Regions from separate parts of the Streptomyces sp. NPDC007929 genome, predicted to be linked through region 1. Evidence: riboswitches for the same ligand, from Rfam matches in the RefSeq annotation. Region 1 holds a riboswitch; each other region holds the start of a gene.
The links. A riboswitch is a leader RNA that binds a small molecule or an ion and turns the genes downstream of it on or off. The one in region 1 is predicted to bind cyclic di-AMP.

Region 2: it holds a riboswitch for cyclic di-AMP, as region 1 does, so the genes downstream of both, ACFZDE_RS23265 (transglycosylase family protein) here and ACFZDE_RS11520 (NlpC/P60 family protein) in region 1, are expected to answer to the same signal.
Region 3: it holds a riboswitch for cyclic di-AMP, as region 1 does, so the genes downstream of both, ACFZDE_RS17445 (peptidoglycan DD-metalloendopeptidase family protein) here and ACFZDE_RS11520 (NlpC/P60 family protein) in region 1, are expected to answer to the same signal.
Region 4: it holds a riboswitch for cyclic di-AMP, as region 1 does, so the genes downstream of both, ACFZDE_RS15880 (peptidoglycan DD-metalloendopeptidase family protein) here and ACFZDE_RS11520 (NlpC/P60 family protein) in region 1, are expected to answer to the same signal.

What each region holds. Positions count from the first base shown of each region.
Region 1 is NZ_JBIBKD010000003.1:403,660-408,549, forward strand. It holds gene ACFZDE_RS11515 (hypothetical protein) at 1-809, opposite strand, end outside; gene ACFZDE_RS11520 (NlpC/P60 family protein) at 888-2,078, opposite strand; cyclic di-AMP (ydaO/yuaA leader) riboswitch at 2,086-2,259, opposite strand; gene pcrA (DNA helicase PcrA) at 2,575-4,890, shown strand, end outside.
Region 2 is NZ_JBIBKD010000006.1:554,419-559,308, forward strand. It holds gene ACFZDE_RS23255 (cytochrome P450) at 1-1,253, shown strand, start outside; gene ACFZDE_RS23260 (transglycosylase family protein) at 1,394-2,401, shown strand; cyclic di-AMP (ydaO/yuaA leader) riboswitch at 2,630-2,796, shown strand; gene ACFZDE_RS23265 (transglycosylase family protein) at 2,800-3,492, shown strand; gene eno (phosphopyruvate hydratase) at 3,745-4,890, shown strand, end outside.
Region 3 is NZ_JBIBKD010000005.1:16,498-21,387, forward strand. It holds gene ACFZDE_RS17435 (PrsW family glutamic-type intramembrane protease) at 1-1,145, shown strand, start outside; gene ACFZDE_RS17440 (aldo/keto reductase) at 1,267-2,211, opposite strand; gene ACFZDE_RS17445 (peptidoglycan DD-metalloendopeptidase family protein) at 2,390-3,436, opposite strand; cyclic di-AMP (ydaO/yuaA leader) riboswitch at 3,448-3,604, opposite strand; tRNA gene ACFZDE_RS17450 (tRNA-Met) at 3,928-4,001, opposite strand; gene ACFZDE_RS17455 (dihydrofolate reductase family protein) at 4,100-4,890, opposite strand, start outside.
Region 4 is NZ_JBIBKD010000004.1:509,136-514,025, forward strand. It holds gene ACFZDE_RS15875 (alpha-galactosidase) at 1-1,475, shown strand, start outside; cyclic di-AMP (ydaO/yuaA leader) riboswitch at 1,785-1,946, shown strand; gene ACFZDE_RS15880 (peptidoglycan DD-metalloendopeptidase family protein) at 1,951-2,877, shown strand; gene ACFZDE_RS15885 (GDSL-type esterase/lipase family protein) at 3,124-3,909, shown strand; gene ACFZDE_RS15890 (TetR family transcriptional regulator C-terminal domain-containing protein) at 4,201-4,812, opposite strand.

The DNA of each region.
Region 1 (4,890 bases):
GCGGCGTCGAACGCGGCGGCGACCGCCAGGGTGGCCGCCGCCGTCACCACCGCGGCGAACACGGTCGCCCAGCGCCGCACGTCGTAGTGGTGCCGGGGCCAGAACAGTTCGGCCAGCAGCAGGGCGACGCAGGCGATCAGCGCGAGCACGAGCAGCGTGACGGTCGTCGTGCGCAGGGCGCTGGTGTTCTCCTCGTTCCACAGGTACAGGCGGGAACTGTCGGCGCTGAGGAGTCTCGCCCCGGCCATCGAGGAGAGGGCGAGGGCGCCTGCCGCGAGCCAGTGGTCTCCGCGCCCCTCCTCCACCTGCCGGGGCTGGAAGCGGAACAGGGCGAAGCAGTAGAGGGCGAGGCCCAGCCAGAAGAGCACCAGGGCCGCGTGGGCGAGCCAGGCCACCGCATCCGCGGCGGCGAGCGTCGCGCCGAGCACGGCGAGGCCCTCCGTCGCCACACAGCGCAGGAACACCGTGCCGCGCCGCCCCTGGGCCTCCGCGGCGAGCAGCACCGCCCAGAGCACCATGGCGAGGGCCAGCAGAGCCTCGGCGACGGGCTGCCGGCCGGCCGCGGAGAAGCCGGTGCCGAGGACGGCGGTCGCCGCCACGGTGGTGAGCGCGGCCGGCGTCTCCGCCTGCCACACGCCGCGCCGCCGCTGGGCGAGGCCCGCGACCGCCACCAGCCAGCTCGCGCAGGCCAGGCCCAGGGCGATGCGGGCCAGGGCCGCGTGCCCCGCCGAGTCGAGACCGACCGACACGATGCCGGTCGCCAGCGCATACGTCGACCACCAGGTGGCAAACGGGGAGGGACCGGGCATAACGCCGATGCTAGAGAGCGCCACCCGGGTTGGGAGAGGGGCACGCGCGCGTGCCCCTCAAAAACGTGCCGGGACTGCTCAGGCCGGGCGCACCACGCTGTGGATCGCGGACTCGCCGTCGTAGTAGATCGACTCCTCGCGCACGTACGTGCCGGGCTTCGGGGCGTGGATCATCATGCCGTTGCCGATGTAGATCCCGACGTGGGTGACGTCGTCGTAGAAGAACACCAGGTCGCCCGGCTGGGCCTGGGAGAGCGGGACCGTGGTGCCGGCGTTCACCTGGTCGTAGGTGGTGCGCGGCAGGGTGACGCCCGCGGCCTTCCAGGCGGCCTGGGTGAGGCCGGAGCAGTCGTAGGAGCCGGGTCCGACCGCGCCCCACACATACGGCTTGCCGATCTGGGCGCGGGCGAAGGCGAGCGCCTTCTCGGCCTTGGTGGCGTACGAGGAGTCGGCCGGTGCCGTGGAAGAGGACGAGCCGGAATCCGACGAGCCCGAACCCGTCCCCGAGGAGGAGGACCCGCTGTCCTGCCGCTGTGCCGCCTCTTCCTGGGCCTTCTGCCGCGCGGCCTGCTCCCGGGCCAGCTCGTCGGCCTTGCGGGCGGCCTCCGCCCGCTTCTCCTTCTCGATCGCCGCGAGCCGGGCCTTCTCCTCGGCGGTCAGCTTCGACATCAGCTCGCGTGCGTCGGCGAGCTTGCGCTGGACGGTGGCCTTGGCGGTCTTCAGGCCGTCCTGCGATTCGGTGAGCGTCTGGAGGCTCTCGGTGGCCTCCCGGCGCTTCTTCATCGTCTCGGACTGCTGCGTGACGTAGTCGTCGACCGCGTCCTTCTGACGGCCGGTCATCCGGTCCATCAGCTGGGTCTGGTCGAAGTAGTCCTGAGGGGTGTCCGCGAGCAGGAACGTCGCGGTGTCCGGGGCGGCGGCGCCGGTGCGGTACTGGGCGGAGGCGAAGGAACCCAGCTCCTCGCGCGCCTCGTTGAGCTTCTGGGTGCGCTGGGCGACGTCGTCGAGGAGGGTGTCGACGCGCTTGCGCTGCTTCGCGGTCTTCTCCTTGGCCGCGTTGTACTTGTCGGTCGCCGACTCGGCCTGGCGGTACAGGTCGTCGACCTTCTTCTCGACTTCCTCCAGGCTGGGCTTGTCGTCGGCCGCGGGGGCGGCGTTGGCCGACTGGGACAGCAGGGCCACGGAGGTGAGAGCCGCCGTCGCGAGGGCGGGGGTCCGTATGCCTGCCACGCGCGTGCCCGTAGGACGCGACTTGCGGTGCGACGCCAAGGGAGGCGACTCCTTCCACGTTCCGCCTACCGAGTTAGCTGTCGGGTTCGGGCGGGTGGTTCGGAAGGTTTGCCCTACGGCCGTCTCCGGACAGGGAGTCGGGCCGATTCACCCCAGGTTCACGGTTGGGTCCCCGGCTCCGGCTGCCGCTGCGGCGTGCCGGACTCGGCGGAGGCCGCGCGGCCCGGCGACGTTCGCCGGTGGGGGTCATGCGGCCTGGTCGCACCGTAGCCAACTCGTGTGGCCCCTGTGAAGGTTGATGGGTGATATGCCCGATACATTTTCGTGACCTTACTCATGAGCGTCGCCGAGAGTGAGCGATCGAGGGCGATTGGTTGTGAGTCGTCCGCAATTGAGGGGGGTGTGGCAGGGCGTGATCGCACGGTCATGGAGGGCGACAATGCGCCGCCGGTCCGGCCCGTCAGGGGCCCGGCGCGGCCCGATGTTCTCGGGGCGGCGGCGGGCTGTCAGTGGGGCGCCCTAGACTCGGAGAGCGATGAGCAGCCTCTTTGACGACAACTTCCTGGCGAGCCTCCAGGCCCAGCGGGGCCCGGCCGACGAGCCCCCGCCGCCACCCGAGGACGATCACGTACCGGAGCCGGTTCCGGACGATCTGTTCGGCGGGAAGTTCGACGCGCCCCCGGACCGATGGGGGTCCCCCCGCTCGAGCGGAGCCGAGAGTGGGGGAGGCTACTACCGCGACGGCGCCCCCCGCCCGGTGATCGACTCCGCCGCGCTGCTGGAAGGGCTGAACGACAACCAGCGCGCCGCCGTCGTCCACTCCGGCTCCCCGCTGCTCATCGTGGCCGGAGCCGGGTCCGGCAAGACCCGTGTGCTCACCCACCGCATCGCGCACCTGCTCGCCGAGCGGGACGTGCACCCGGGCCAGATCCTCGCGATCACCTTCACCAACAAGGCCGCCGGCGAGATGAAGGAGCGCGTCGAGCAGCTCGTCGGCCCGCGCGCCAACGCCATGTGGGTCATGACGTTCCACAGCGCGTGCGTGCGCATCCTGCGCCGGGAGAGCAAGAAGCTCGGCTTCACCTCCTCCTTCTCGATCTACGACGCCGCCGACTCCAAGCGCCTGATGGCCCTGGTCTGCCGCGACCTGGACCTCGACCCCAAGCGCTTCCCGCCCAAGTCCTTCAGCGCCAAGATCAGCAACCTGAAGAACGAGCTGATCGACGAGGAGGACTTCGCCGCCCAGGCCGCCGACGGCTTCGAGAAGACCCTCGCCCAGGCCTACGTCATGTACCAGTCACGGCTGCGCGAGGCCAACGCCCTCGACTTCGACGACCTGATCATGACGACGGTCAATCTGCTGCGCGCCTTCCCGGACGTCGCCGAGCACTACCGCCGCCGCTTCCGGCACGTCCTGGTCGACGAGTACCAGGACACCAACCACGCCCAGTACGCCCTGGTGCGCGAGCTGGTCGGCACCCCCTCGGAGCACCCCGTCGACGTGCCGCCCGAGGCCGAGGTCCCGCCCGCCGAGCTGTGCGTGGTGGGCGACGCCGACCAGTCGATCTACGCCTTCCGCGGCGCGACCATCCGCAACATCCTCCAGTTCGAGGAGGACTACCCGGACGCCACCACGATCCTGCTCGAGCAGAACTACCGCTCCACGCAGACCATCCTCAGCGCCGCCAACGCCGTCATCGAGCGCAACGAGTCCCGCCGCCCCAAGAACCTGTGGACCAACGCGGGCTCCGGCGCGCAGATCACCGGCTACGTCGCCGACACCGAGCACGACGAGGCGCAGTTCGTCGCCGACGAGATAGACCGCCTCACCGACGCGGGCGAGGCGAAGGCCGGCGACGTCGCCGTCTTCTACCGCACCAACGCCCAGTCCCGTGTCTTCGAAGAGATCTTCATCCGCGTCGGCCTGCCCTACAAGGTCGTCGGTGGCGTCCGCTTCTACGAGCGCAAGGAGGTCCGGGACGTCCTGGCCTACCTGCGCGTGCTCGCCAACCCGGAGGACTCGGTGCCGCTGCGCCGGATCCTCAACGTCCCCAAGCGGGGCATCGGCGACCGCGCCGAGGCGATGATCGACGCCCTGTCCCAGCGCGAGAAGATCAGCTTCCCGCAGGCGCTCAAGCGCGTCGACGAGGCGTACGGCATGGCCGCCCGCTCCACCAACGCCGTCAAGAGGTTCAACACGCTGATGGAGGACCTCCGCACCATCGTCGAGTCCGGCGCCGGACCGGCCACGGTGCTGGAGGCCGTCCTGGAGCGCACCGGCTACCTCGCCGAGCTCCAGGCCTCCACCGACCCGCAGGACGAGACCCGGATCGAGAACCTCCAGGAACTCGCTGCCGTCGCCATGGAGTTCGAACAGGAGCGCGGTGAGGACGAGCAGGGCACCCTGTCCGACTTCCTCGAACAGGTCGCGCTGGTCGCCGACTCCGACCAGATCCCCGACGAGGAGGACGGCGACGGCGTCATCACCCTGATGACCCTGCACACCGCCAAGGGCCTGGAGTTCCCGGTCGTCTTCCTCACCGGCATGGAGGACGGCGTGTTCCCGCACATGCGCGCCCTCGGCCAGACCAAGGAACTGGAGGAGGAGCGGCGCCTGGCCTACGTCGGCATCACCCGCGCGCGCGAGCGGCTCTACCTGACCCGGTCCACCCTGCGCAGCGCATGGGGTCAGCCCTCCTACAACCCGCCCTCGCGGTTCCTGGAGGAGATCCCGCCGGCCCACGTGGAGTGGAAGCGGACGGGAGCGACCGCGCCCGCGGCCTCCGGGCCGGTCTCGGCGGTGGCGGCCTCGCTGTCGTCGTCCCGCTCGCGCTCGTCGGCGTCGGGCGCC
Region 2 (4,890 bases), on a different contig from region 1:
CGAGCGACCCCTACCCCGCCTACGCCTGGCTCCGCGAGCACAGCCCCGTCCACAAGACGCGGCTCCCCAGCGGTGTGGAGGCCTGGCTGGTCACGCGGTACGCCGACGCCAAGCAGACGCTCGCCGACAGCCGGCTCTCCAAGAACCCCGCGCACCACGACGAACCGGCGCACGCCAAGGGCAAGACCGGCATCCCCGGTGAGCGCAAGGCCGAGCTGATGACGCATCTGCTCAACATCGACCCGCCGGACCACACCCGGCTGCGGCGCCTGGTGTCCAAGGCGTTCACGCCCCGCCGGGTCGCCGAGTTCGCGCCGCGGGTGCAGGAGCTCACCGACACCCTCATCGACGGGTTCGCGGGGAAGGGGACCGCCGACCTGATCCACGAGTTCGCCTTCCCGCTCCCCATCTACGCCATCTGCGACCTGCTCGGCGTCCCGCGCGAGGACCAGGACGACTTCCGCGACTGGGCGGGCATGATGATCCGTCACCAGGGCGGCCCCCGGGGGGGTGTCGCACGGTCCGTGAAGAAGATGCGCGGCTACCTCGCCGACCTCATCCACCGCAAGCGGGAGGCGCTGCCCACCGAAGCCGCCCCCGGCGAGGACCTCATCTCCGGTCTCATCCGCGCCTCCGACCACGGTGAGCACCTCACCGAGAACGAGGCGGCGGCGATGGCGTTCATCCTGCTGTTCGCCGGTTTCGAGACGACGGTGAACCTGATCGGCAACGGCACCTACGCCCTGCTCACCCACCCCGGGCAGCGCGCCCGACTCCAGGCCTCCCTCGCCGCCGGAGAGAGCGGCCTCCTGGCGACCGGCGTGGAAGAACTCCTGCGCTACGACGGCCCGGTCGAACTGGCCACCTGGCGTTTCGCCACACAGCCCCTCACCCTCGGCGGGCAGCGCGTCGAGGCCGGCGACCCCGTCCTGGTGGTCCTGGCCGCCGCGGACCGGGATCCGGAGCGGTTCGCCGACCCGGACGTGCTGGACCTCTCCCGCCGCGACAACCAGCACCTCGGCTACGGCCACGGCATCCACTACTGCCTCGGCGCCCCGCTGGCCCGGCTGGAGGGCCAGAGCGCGCTCGCCACCCTGCTCACCCGCCTCCCGGACCTCCGGCTCGCCGCGGATCCGGCCGAGCTGCGCTGGCGCGGCGGCCTCATCATGCGGGGACTGCGCACACTGCCGGTGGAATTCACACCAGCAGCGGCGAAAGCACGTGCCGTACCCGGCGGTAGCGGCCGCGGGTGACGAAACATCAGACCTGTGATCTTCACGTGATCTGCGCGGCATGAACTTGTGACAAGTGATCGACTGCCTATACGTTCACCCATCAACGCGGCGGGGAATCACGCCGCGTCGGTCACTGCTGTCACGCGAAAGGTCTCCGTATGCTCTCCGGGAACGGTCGGCACCGTCGCCCCCGCCAGGCTCCGGCTCTCCTCGTGGCGGCCGGAGTGACCGGCTCCGCCATCGCGATCCCGCTCCTCGGGGCCTCCGGTGCCAGTGCGGCCGACGGCACGACCTGGGACCGGGTCGCGGACTGCGAGACCGGCGGCGCGTGGAGCCAGAACAGCGGCAACGGCTACTACGGCGGCCTGCAGTTGTCCCAGGCGGACTGGGAGAACCACGGCGGCCTCGACTACGCCGCGAGCGCCGACCTGGCCAGCCGCTCCCAGCAGATAGCCGTGGCCGAGAAGATCCTCGCCGAACAGGGTGTCGGCGCGTGGCGCACCTGCGGACTGCTCTCCGGGCTGGAGCAGGGCAAGGGCTCGGACTCCGACACGTCCGGTTCATCCGACTCGTCCGGCTCGTCCGACCCGACGGATTCGCCCGGCCTGCTCGACCGGCTCGGGTCGTCGCCGTCCGAGAGCCCCTCCGCGTCCCCGTCCCCCGACGCCTCGTCGGATACGGAGGATGAAACGACCAAGTCGGACAAGTCGCCTGAATCCACCGGCTCTCCGTCGGAGGACCAGTCGGACGACCAGGAGTCCGGCAGCTCTCCGTCGGCCACCCCCGGGAGCGGTGAGTCCGGTGACGCACGCCAGGGTGACGAGTCCTCGGCCCTGACCGACACCGGCTCCGGCCGCCACCGCGGCCCCAGCGCCGACGAGTCCCGATCGTCCGGCGGCGACCGCACGGACGAGTCCACGGGCCGTCACGCCTCGCGCGGCGACGAGGGCTCCGGAGAGGTTTCCGCTGAGGGCTCCGGCGACGCCGCCCAGGGCAACTACATCGTGGGAGTCGGTGACAGCCTCTGGTCCATCGCCGACGCCCTTGACGTCAGCGGTGGATGGCACGCGCTCTACGAGACCAACGAGACTGCCGTCGGCGCCGACCCGAACATCATCCACCCCGGTCAGAAGCTCACGGTGGAGGGCGAAGGGGACGAGAAGTAGCCGTTCGGGCAGTGCGGAAACGAGGGCGGAAGTCCCCCCGAAACCGCGCGAGTTCGCGTCATGATTCGCGGTGAATGTCCCGTTTGGGGCCCGTGAGAGATAGATCTCAGAAGCCCTGATCGTCTTTGAAATTCCGTCGATCGCGTGTCTACGGTCGTGACCGCTCGTCACCACGAGCCCCGGCTGCCGCAACGCCGAATCCTGCCAGCGGCCGTACGGGAACAGTCGTCGCGTCAAGCGCCGTAGGCAGGAGCGGGGGACCCAAGGTAGGTGCCCGACCGGCCAGTTGTGCCGGAAGGGCTTGGGGTGAAGCCGTGTCCCGGGAGGGACGCGGCCGGGCAACTCAACCGGCCCGAACCCGACAGCTCACCTCGCAGGCGTCGGTGAGGGGATCCACCATGCTGTTTTCCGGCAAGGGCAAGCACCGCCGTCCGTCCAAGGCCACCCGCGTCGTCGCGCTCGCCGGCGTCACCGGTGCCGCCGTCGCCGCCCCGCTGATGGCGGCCGGCAACGCCTCCGCCGCCACCGCCTCCGAGTGGGACGCCGTCGCCCAGTGCGAGGCCGGCGGCAACTGGTCCATCAACACCGGCAACGGCTACTACGGCGGTCTGCAGTTCTCCGCCTCCACCTGGGCCGGCTACGGCGGCACCAAGTACGCCGCCACCGCCGACCAGGCCACCAAGGCCCAGCAGATCGAGATCGGCGAGAAGGTTCTCGCGGGTCAGGGCAAGGGCGCCTGGCCGGTCTGCGGCAAGGGCCTGTCGAGCGCCGCCTACACCGGCGGCGGCTCCTCGGACGACTCGGGCAGCTCCTCGCAGAGCCAGCAGCAGAGCACCGAGTCCCGCGAGACCCAGCAGCCCGCCTCCCGTTCCGAGGAGCGCCCGGCGGCCAAGAAGACCGTCACCACCCCGACCGGCAAGAAGGTCAAGAAGGGTGACGGCGAGTACAAGGTCGTCAAGGGTGACACCCTCAGCTCCATCGCCGCTGACGAGAAGGTCAAGGGCGGCTGGGAGAAGCTCTTCCAGCTGAACAAGGACATCGTCGACGACGCCAACCTGATCTACCCGGGCCAGCAGCTGCACCTGAAGTAAGCAGCGGCCCAGCCCCGTCCCCACGGGCTCCCCGCCCCGGTGCGTCCTCCCCCGTACGCACCGGGGCGGGGTTTTTTCCGCAACGGGCTTTGTTCCGTTCGGAAACAATTTACTCTCGGTTCTGTCCATGGGGTGGGCGACCCGGTGGCCGATCGCCCCGGGCCGGTTAGGCTCATGTCGCGAGCCACCGGGCCCGCACCTCGCCGGGTCCACGCGACCCGCGTACCGCGTCACATCAAGAAGGAGATGCTCGTGCCGTCCATCGACGTCGTCGTAGCCCGGGAAATCCTGGACTCCCGAGGCAACCCCACGGTCGAGGTCGAGGTCGGCCTCGACGACGGCAGCACCGGTCGTGCCGCCGTCCCGTCCGGCGCCTCCACGGGCGCCTTCGAGGCCATCGAGCTCCGCGACGGCGACTCGAACCGCTACCTCGGCAAGGGTGTGGAGAAAGCCGTCCTCGCGGTCATCGAGCAGATCGGCCCGGAGCTGGTCGGCTATGACGCCACCGAGCAGCGCCTGATCGACCAGGCGATGTTCGACCTGGACGCCACCGACAACAAGGGCTCCCTCGGCGCCAACGCCATCCTCGGCGTCTCGCTCGCCGTCGCCCACGCCGCCTCCGAGGCCAGCGACCTGCCGCTGTTCCGCTACCTGGGCGGCCCCAACGCGCACCTGCTGCCGGTGCCGATGATGAACATCCTGAACGGCGGCTCGCACGCCGACTCCAACGTGGACATCCAGGAGTTCATGATCGCCCCGATCGGCGCGGAGTCCTTCTCCGAGGCCCTGCGCTGGGGCGCCGAGGTCTACCACACGCTGAAGAAGGTCCTGAAGAGCAAGGGCCTGGCCACCGGCCTCGGCGACGAGGGCGGCTTCGCCCCGAACCTCGGCTCCAACCGTGAGGCCCTCGACCTCATCCTCGAGGCCGTCAAGGAAGCCGGTTACACCCCCGGCGAGCAGATCGCCCTGGCGCTCGACGTCGCCGCCTCCGAGTTCTACAAGGACGGCGTCTACACGTTCGAGGGCAAGGAGCGCTCGGCGGCCGAGATGACCGAGTACTACGCGGAGCTCGTGGACGCGTACCCGCTCGTCTCCATCGAGGACCCGCTGTTCGAGGACGACTGGGAGGGCTGGAAGACCATCACCGCCAAGCTCGGTGACAAGGTCCAGCTCGTCGGCGACGACCTGTTCGTCACCAACCCCGAGCGCCTGGCCCGCGGCATCGAGGAGGGCGCCGCCAACGCCCTGCTGGTCAAGGTCAACCAGATCGGCTCGCTCACCGAGACCCTGGACGCCGTCGAGCTGGCCCAGCGCAACGGCTTCAAGTGCATGATGTCCCACCGCTCCGGCGAGACCGAGGACGTCACCATCGCCGACCTGGCCGTCGCCACCAACTGC
Region 3 (4,890 bases), on a different contig from region 1:
CGTTCCGCTGGCTGGACCGGGTGGAGCCCGGCCCCTGGCGGAACCTGCTGTTCTGCTTCGCCTGGGGCGCCTGTGCGGCGGCGCTGATAGCGATCGTCGCCAACAGCTTCGCGACGAGATGGATAGCGACGGCGACGGCGGACCCGTCCAGCGCGGACACCCTCGGCGCGACGGTGATAGCGCCGGTGGTCGAGGAGTCGGCCAAGGCCGCGGCCGTCCTCCTGGTCTTCCTCTTCCGGCGCCGCGACTTCACCGGCATCGTCGACGGGGTGGTCATCGCCGGGGTGACCGCCACCGGCTTCGCGTTCACCGAGAACATCCTCTACCTCGGCACGGCCTTCGGCACCGACCAGCTCACGGGCGGCAGCGGCATCGCCTCCGTCACGGCGGCGACCTTCTTCGTGCGCATCGTGATGTCGCCGTTCGCACACCCGCTGTTCACGGTCCTCACCGGCATCGGCTTCGGCATCGCCGCCCTCGCGGCGCACCGCGGGCCGCTGCGCCGCGTCGCGTTCCCGCTCGGCGGGCTGCTGCTGGCGATGGGGATGCACGCGATGTGGAACGGCTCGTCGGCCTTCGGCGAGTACGGCTTCTTCGCGGTCTACGCCGCGTTCATGGTGCCCATTTTCGGGCTGCTGACGTGGCTGGTGATCTGGACGCGGCAGCGGGAGCTGAGGACCGTACGGGCGGAGCTGCCGGCCTACGCCGCGGCCGGCTGGCTGACCCCGGCGGAGCCGTACGCGCTCGGCTCGATGCGGGCCCGCCGGATCGCCCGGCAGTACGCCCGCCGCCACGCGGGCCGGGCGGCGGCCCGGGAGGTGGCCCGGGAGGTGGCCCGGTACGAGGCGTACGCGACGTCCCTGGCGTTCCTGCGGCACCGGGCCGGGCGGGGCAACCCCGGGGCCGACTTCGCCGTACGGGAGCGGGACCTGCTGGGCGAGCTGTGGCGGCGCCGGGAGGTGGCCCGCCCGGCGCTGGACCACGCGGCCCGGGTCACCGCGCCTCCGGTCCCGGTGACGGTCCCACCCTGGCCGGTGTACGGGGTGTACGGCTACGGCCACCAGCGGGCGCCGTACCCCGCGTACACCCCGTACGCGGCGTACGGCTACACCCCGTACCCCGCGTACAACCCGTACCGCCTCTGACCCCGCAAACCCCTCAAACCCCTCAAACCCCCCACCGCCACCAGGCCACCGCGACCGCCCAGCCCTCCCCGGCCCCAGGCCCCAGGCCCCAGGCCACCCCGCACCCGAGCGCGGTCCCCGCTCAAGCCGAGGCCGCCGTAAGCGCGTCCACCTCCGTCTCCGAGAGCGTCAGCTCCCCGACACCGAGCAGGGCGGGCAGCTGTTCCACCGTCCGCGCGGAAGCGATCGGCGCCGCCACGGTCGGCCGGGCGGCGAGCCAGGCGAGAGCCACGGTGGCGACAGGAACGCCGTGCGCGGCGGCGACCTTGTCGAGGGCGTCGAGGACCCGCCGCCCCCGTTCGGTCTCCAGATGCTTGGCGGCACCGCCCGCCCGCGCGCTCTCGACCTCCGTACCGGGCCGGTACTTCCCCGTGAGGAAACCAGCCGCGAGCGCGTAGTACGGAACGGCCGCGAGTCCGGCCCGCTCGGCGAGGTCCTGGAGCTCGCCCTCGTACGTGTCACGGGAGACGAGGTTGTAGTGCGGCTGGAGGGCGACGTACCGGGCGAGGCCCTCGCGGTCGGAGAACGCCAGGGACGCCCGCAGCCGTTCGGCGGAGATGTTGGAGGCGGCGATGTGCCGCACCTTGCCGGCCTTCACGAGTTCGTCGAGCGCGCCGATGATCTCCTCGACGGGCACGTCGGGCTGGTCGAAGTGCGTGTAGTACAGGTCGATGTAGTCGGTGCGCAGCCGCCGCAGTGAGGCGTCGGCGGCGGCCTTGATGGTGGCGGCGGACAGGCCCCGGAAGTCGGGGTGCTGGCTGACCTTCGTGGCGACGACGACGTCGGAGCGGTTGCCGCGCGCGTCGAGCCAGGCGCCCAGGATGGTCTCGGACTCACCGCCCCGATTGCCGTCGACCCAGGCCGAGTAGACATCGGCGGTGTCGACGAAGTTGCCACCGGCGGCGGTGTAGGCGTCGAGGACGGCGAACGACTGCTCCTGGTCGGCGGTCCAGCCGAAGACGTTGCCGCCGAGGGCGAGGGGGAAGACCTCGAGGTCGGAAGTGCCGAGCTTGCGAAGAGACGTCATGCTCGGTGTCAACGACCGTACGGGAGCGCCCCATTCCACAACGAACGCAAAACCCCCGTAAACCCAGGGCCCCCACGCCCCACGGCCCCACGCCCCACGCCCCCCACCACAAAGCCGACGGCCCTGACGTCGAGGAGACGTAGTCAGGGCCGCCGATGCTTCAACACAGTGGTTCCGCTTACGGGTTCAGCCCCTTGCCCCGCAGCCACGCCATCGGGTCGATGCCACTGGCGGACCCACCGGAGTGGACCTCGAGGTGCAGGTGCGCCCCGGTGACGTTGCCCGTTGCACCCACGCGTCCGATGACGTCGCCGGTGCTGACCTTCTGGCCGACGCTGACGCCGATGGAGGACTGGTGCGCGTACCAGATCTCGGTGCCGTCATCGAGGGTGAGGACGGTCTTGTAGCCGTAGGAGCCGTTCCAGCCCGCCTCGGTGATGGTGCCGCTGTGCACGGCCTTGATCGGCGTGCCCGTGGGGGCGGCGAAGTCCAGGCCCGTGTGGTAGCCGGAGGACCAGTAGGCGCCGGCCTGGCCGAAGCTGGAGGTGATGGTGTACGAGGAGGTCGGCAGCGTGAACTGCTTGGCCAGGGCGGCGAGACGCTCGGCCTCGGCCTTCTTCCTGGCCTCCTCCTCCGCCTTCTCTTTGGCCTCGGCGGCCTTGGCCTTGGCTTCCTTCTCCGCCTTGGCGACGGCTTCCTCGGCCGCCTTCTCGGCGGCGGCAGCGGCGTCCTCGGCTGCCTTGGTCTCGATCTGCTCCTGCTGGTGCTCGACCTGCGCCATGATCCGGGCGCGCAGCGCGTCACCGGCGCCGGCGCGGGCGCGGGCGCCGGACGTGCCCTCCGCGGTGTCCGCGGTGGTGGTGCCGAGGCTGCTGAGCGGGGTGGCGGAACCTTCGGGGGTGTCGTCGTCCGAGATGAGGGAACCCACCGAGGGCAGGTCCGGCACGGAGATGGACACCGGGGGCTTGCCGGTCTGGGCACTGGCCATGCCGCCGGCGCCCACGGCGGCTATGACGCCGACGCCCAGGACGGTGGAGCTGCGGGCGAGACCTCCGCCGCGCTGCTTGGTGACGCGGTGCCGGCCACGGACGGGACGGATGGACTCCTCGGTGGGGTTCCACTCCTGGAACGGGCCCTCGTCGGTGCGCTGACCGCCGAAGCCGAAGGTGTCGGTCTCGCGCTTCGGCGCATACGGGGCCGCGGGGGCAGGCCGGTTGGACGCCACGTGGGCGTACTCCTTTCCTTCCTTCTCGCCTACCGGGTTAGCTGACGGGTTCGGAGCAGGAAGGTCTCCTACGCGCGTATACCTGCCGTGCTTCCACGGTGGTATCCGCCCGATTCACCCCAAGTGGTGGTTCCCCGGTTCCCTTTCGGGATTCGGCGCGTGCGCACGGAGCCGCCTTCTGTGACGGCTGGGACGACCGCGCTGCGTTATCGAACGTTAATGGAGGCGCGAGGGGTATTCCAGCGGTTCCGCTTGATCATTAACCTTTTTCGCGCGGACTTACCTGCCATGACTGGCCCAAATCGGGCGAGTTGACCGCACCGCAAGTGACTGACGGGTTTTGACGGTGTGTCAGTTGTTATGCGGAACGGCACGGTTCGCTCACCGACCGTAGCGCTCCACGGGCAAGCATCAGGAAGGCCCCCGAGATGAAGGCCGATGAAAAGCACCGAGGGCCGGAACCCTTTCGGATTCCGGCCCTCGGCCTTCAGTAGCGGGGACAGGATTTGAACCTGCGACCTCTGGGTTATGAGCCCAGCGAGCTACCGAGCTGCTCCACCCCGCGTCGTTGTGTCACTAGTGTACGCCATCCGCGGGACCACTCGCGCACACCACCGCCCGGCCCCCGATCGCCCCGGTCACACACCCACCCCCCGCCAGCACTCAGCCCACCAGATGACGGTTCGGGGCCTTGGCCCGCTCCTCGTGTTCCAGGAGGACGACGACCTCCACCCCCCGGGCCGCGAGGAGGCCGCTGCCGTCGGCGTCCGTCACGAAGGTGTCCGGCTCGCGCCAGGCCGTGACGACCCGCCGTACGCCCGCGTCGACGATCAGCCGGGCGCAGGGGGCGGGGCGCGAGGCGCGGCGGGCGCACGGCTCCAGGCTGCTGTACACCGTCGCGCCGGGCAGGCGCGGGTCGGCCGGGTCGAGCTTGGCCAGGGCCGCCTCCTCGGCGTGCACGACCGGGTCGCCCGCCTCGCGGGAGTGGCCGCGGGCCAGTTCCGTACCGTCGTCGGCGACCACGACCGCGCCGACGCTGAACGCCGTGTCCGACGGCGGGCACTGCGAGGCCAGTTCGCAGGCGAGGGCCAGCCAGTGGTGGTCGGCGGCGACGGGGAGGGGGCCGGTGCCCGGGGCGGTCGGCTCGTAGCGCATCAGCACGACGTCCTCGATCCGCCGTGACTCCAGCAGCCGGAGCCGGCCGCCCTGGTAGCCGCCGGGGCCGAAGAGGCGGGGAGCCCGGGGGTCGCCCACGAAGAGCGGGGCGAGGACCAGCTGGAGTTCGTCGGCGAGGCCCTGGGTGAGGAGCTGGGTGTGGATCAGGCCGCCGCCCTCGACCATGAGCCGCTCCACGCCCCGGACGTCGTGCAGGTGCGTGAGCAGCCGCCGCCAGTCGAGGTCGGCGCCGAGCGGGACGACGTCGGTGGCCAGGCCGAGGGTGCGGGCACGCTCGG
Region 4 (4,890 bases), on a different contig from region 1:
GGGTCGCCCTCGACGCCGACGCCACCGAGGAGCACGGGGAGGTCTACAGCTGCGCCCTCGGCTGGTCCGGGTCGTGGCGCATCGCCGTGGCCCGGTTGCCCGACGCGCGCGTGCAGATCACCGGCGGCGCCGGCCACGACGACGCGGGCCTGCTGACGCTGGGCACGGGGGAGTCGTACACGACCCCGGTCTTCGCCGGGCTCTGGAGCGACGGCGGCTTCGGCGGGGCCAGCCGTGCCTGGCACGCCTACCAGCGGGCGCATGTCGTCCCGGACGCCGAGCGGGACCGGCCGGTGCTGTTCAACTCCTGGGAGGCCACCGAGTTCGACATCTCCGAGGAGCAGCAGCGGGCGCTCGCCGAGCGGGCCGCGGCCATGGGCGTCGAGCTCTTCGTGGTCGACGACGGCTGGTTCGGGGCGCGTACCAGCGACCGGGCCGGACTCGGTGACTGGACCCCGAACCCCGGCCGCTTCCCGGGCGGGCTGAAGCCGCTCGCCGACCATGTGCACGGCCTGGGCATGCGGTTCGGGATCTGGGTCGAGCCCGAGATGGTCAACCCGGACAGCGACCTGTACCGCGCGCACCCCGACTGGGTCCAGTACCAACCGGGACGAAAGCGGACGGAGTTCCGCAATCAGCTCGTACTCAATCTCGCCCGCGAGGACGTCCGGGAGTACCTCTGGGAGCAGCTCCACGGGCTTCTCGCCGGCGCTCCGATCGACTACGTCAAGTGGGACTTCAACCGCTGCTTCACCGACGCCGGCTGGCCGGACGACCCCTACCCGCAGCGGCTGTGGGTCGACCATGTGCACGGCCTGTACGCCCTGCTGGACCGGCTGCGGGCCGCGCATCCTGGGGTGGCCTTCGAGTCCTGCTCGGGAGGCGGCGGCCGGATCGACCTCGGAGTGCTGAGCCGCACGGACCAGGTGTGGACCTCCGACAACACCGATCCGCTCGACCGGCTCGCCATCCAGCACGGCTTCAGCCAGATCCATCCCGCCCGGGTCATGGCCGCCTGGGTCACCGACAGCCCGAACGCCATGCTCAACCAGCGGGCCAGCTCCCTGCGCTTCCGGTTCGTCAGTGCCATGGCCGGGGTGCTCGGCGTCGGCGGTGACCTCACGCGGTGGACGCCTGAGGAACTCTCCGAGGCGCGGGAGTGGGTGGCGCTCTACAAGGAGATCCGGCCCGTGGTGCAGCGCGGCGACCTGTACCGGCTGCGTCCCCCGCAGGGTGGAGCCAGTGCCGTGCAGTACGTCCTCGGTGACGAGATCGTCGTCCTCGCCTGGCTCCAGGCGCAGCGCTACGGCGAGCCCGTGCCGGCGCTCCGGCTGCGTGGTCTCGATCCGGCAGCATCGTACGAATGCCTCGAAACGGGCGAAGTTCACCGAGGGGTCGTACTGCTGCATCACGGACTTCGGGTCCCTCTGCGGGGGGATCTGGACGCCGCGGTGGTCCGTCTTAAGCGGAAGTAGTCGTTCTGTCCGAATAGGGAATTTCGGCCGCTAAGGGATAACGTGCCCCGATCGTAAAGGAGATGAGGTCGGGGCGCGTGACCATCGTCATATCCGTGACGATGCGTTGTCGCCATGTTCACGTAATTCTGGCGCCAATCAGGCTCATTGAGGAATGCCGGAGATCGCTAATCCACGCTCGGTGACCGCGGTTGTGCCGACACGTCAGGGAAAACACCGTCACACGCAACCGCACGCTTGTCCCCTTGCGTCTTGGTCGCTTACGTTCCACACCAATCCGGACGGACGCCTAATCCTGCCGCCGCCCGGAGTCCGCACACACTGACCCGACGTACGGCAGGAGCGGGGGACCCACAGGTAAGACGCCTGTTCCGGTTCCCGGAACGGCTTGGGGTTAAGTCGCGCCACGGCGCGGCCGGGCATCTCCAGCTCGCACCCGACAGCTCACCTCGCAGGCGACGGAGAGGAATTCGCCATGCCCGCGAAGGGTAAGCACCGCCGCCCCAAGACCCAGCGTTTCACCCGCTCCATCGCCGTCGCCGGAACCGGTGGGGCCGCTCTCGCCCTGCCGCTCATGGGGGCCGCCGGCGCCCACGCCGCCACCCCGCAGTCGGCTCCGGAAAAGGCCGTCCAGTCCGCCCCGGCCACCGGGAAGAAGGCCGCCGAAAAGGCCAATGGCCCCCGCACGTACACCGTGAAGGCCGGCGACTACCTCGCGAAAATCGCCGACGACCAGAACGTCAGCGGCGGCTGGAAGAAGCTCTACTCGGACAACCGTGACGCCGTCGGCTCCGACCCGTCGCTGATCCACCCGGGCCTGAAGCTGTCGATCGGCAAGAAGGCCGCGAGCGCGCCGAAGGCCTCGGCCCCGGCCGCTCCGAAGGCCTCGGCCCAGAAGTCCTCGGCCGCCGAGTCGGCGCCGAAGGCCGAGACCGCCGCCGAGCCGGCCGCCGCCAAGCCCGCAGCCAAGCCCGCCGCCGAGAGCAACGCCGGTGGCTACGTCCTCCCGGTGGACGGCGCCGGCGTCGGCACCCCGTACCACATGTCCGGCAGCATGTGGTCCAGCGGCTACCACACCGGTGTCGACTTCGTCGTCCCCACCGGCACCTCCCTCAAGGCCGTCGGCGCCGGCGAGGTCGTCTCCGCCGGCTGGGGCGGCGCGTACGGCAACCAGGTCGTCATCAAGCTGAACGACGGTCACTACGCCCAGTACGCCCACCTGTCCCAGCTCTCCGTCTCGGCCGGCCAGACCGTGACGGCCGGGCAGCAGGTCGGCCTGTCGGGCGCGACCGGCAACGTGACCGGACCGCACCTGCACTTCGAGATCCGCACCTCGCCGGACTACGGCTCCGACGTCGACCCGGTCGCCTTCCTGCGCTCGCACGGCGTCTCCGTCGGCTGACCCAGCGCACGACCACCTGCCTGACACGCCTCCGAAGGCCGGACCCCGATCCCCGGGTCCGGCCTTCGGTGTGTCCACGGTTCACCCCGAAACATCCCTGACAAGCGGCGTATTCCGGAGTTGGCGAACCCTTTAGGAGTGGCTTATCTCACCGCCCGTCAACCCTTTCCTACGGTCGCGTAAGTCACATTCGAAGGTGAATCATGAGCTGTTGTGGCAGACGATTCGAAGAGTGACAGCAGAGCAGTGATCGGGTCGTACGTGGCGCTGGGGGACAGCTTCACCGAGGGCGTCGGCGACCCAGGTCCCGACGGGGCGTTCGTCGGCTGGGCCGACCGGTTCGCCGTCCTGCTCGCCGACCGCAGACCCGAGGGCGACTTCCGGTACAGCAATCTCGCCGTACGCGGAAAGCTCCTCGACCAGATCGTGGCGGACCAGGTTCCGCGGGCCGTCCAGATGGCCCCGGACCTCGTCTCGTTCTGCGCCGGGGGCAACGACATCATCCGGCCCGGCACCGACCCGGACGAGGTGGCCGAGCGGTTCGAACGGGCGCTGGCCCTGCTCACCGCCGTGTCCGGCACGGTCATGGTGACGACCGGTTTCGACACCCGTGGCGTGCCCGTGCTCAAGCACCTGCGCGGCAAGATCGCCACGTACAACGGACACGTCAGGGCCATCGCCGACCGGTACGGCTGCCCGGTCCTGGACCTGTGGTCCCTGCGCAGCGTGCAGGACCGCAGGGCCTGGGACGCCGACCGGCTGCACCTGTCGCCGGAGGGGCACACGCGCGTGGCGCTCCGCGCGGGCCAGGTGCTCGGCCTCGACGTGCCGGCCGACCCCGAGCAGGCGTGGCCCCCGCTGCCCCCGCGCGGCGCCCTCGACATGCGGCGCGACAACGTCGCCTGGGCACGGGAGTTCCTGGTGCCGTGGATCGGGCGGCGGCTGCGCGGGGAGTCCTCGGGCGACCATGTGACGGCCAAGGGGGCGCTGTCGCCGGACGACATCAGGATGCGGATCGCGTCGGTGGCCTGAGGGCGGCTGCCCCGCGCGTGCGGGACGTGCCGGGCGTGATCCCGGCGCGGCCCCCACGCGCGGTGGTCCGGACTCCGGGGCGTGGCAGGTGTATCACGGGCTGCGGGTGGGCCGGGGATGGCGTCCGGCCGAGGCGCGGGGTGTCGTCGTGCCGATGCGGCGATGCGGCGATGCGGCGATGCGTCGGTGCGCCGATGTGTCGGGGGTGTCGGGGGTGCCGTCAGGCTGTTGTGCGGGGTGCCGTCGGGCTGATGTGCCGGGCGGGCTGTCAGGCCGACGGGTCCGGGGCCGTCAGGCCGTCGGCAGCCCCCGGTCCAGGCCCAGCTCGTGGGCCAGCGCCTCCTCCACCCACTCCTGGGCCCGGGCTCGCGGCACCGCGCCGGAGTAGGACGTCAGCTGCACCGCGAGACCGTCGAGCAGGGCGGTGAGCCGGAAGGCCGCGCTCGGCGGATCGGGGCAGCGGAACTCGCCCGCCGCCACGCCCTCCGCGATGACCTCGGCGAGCGCCGCCTTCCACTGCCGGTCGAGATCCTGGGCGACCTCCCGCAGCACGGGGTCGCGCAGGGCCGACGCCCAGCCCTCGATCCACAGCCGCCAGCCCTTGGCCGGCCCGGTGGGCGCGTACCACCGCACGGCCGACCGCAGCCGGCGCAGCGCCGGTGAACGGCGGCCGAGCATGGTGCGCAACTGCGCCAGGTCGCTCTCCGCCGCGTGCCGGAACGCGGCGGCGACCAACTGCTCCTTCGAGGAGAAGTGGTAGAGGACCAGCGCGTTGCTCACGCCGAGCGCCGAGGCCACGTCGGCGATCCGGACCGCCGCCACACCCCTCGCCTCGATCTGCTCGATGGCGGCCCGCAGCAGATCCCCGCGCCGCTGCGCCACGCTCAACCGGACTCTCGTCACGCCGTCACCCTATCCACGCGCACGCGGCCCTTGACGGGGCGTTTCGGCCTGTTGGACAACCGCTCCGCGATCACCGGG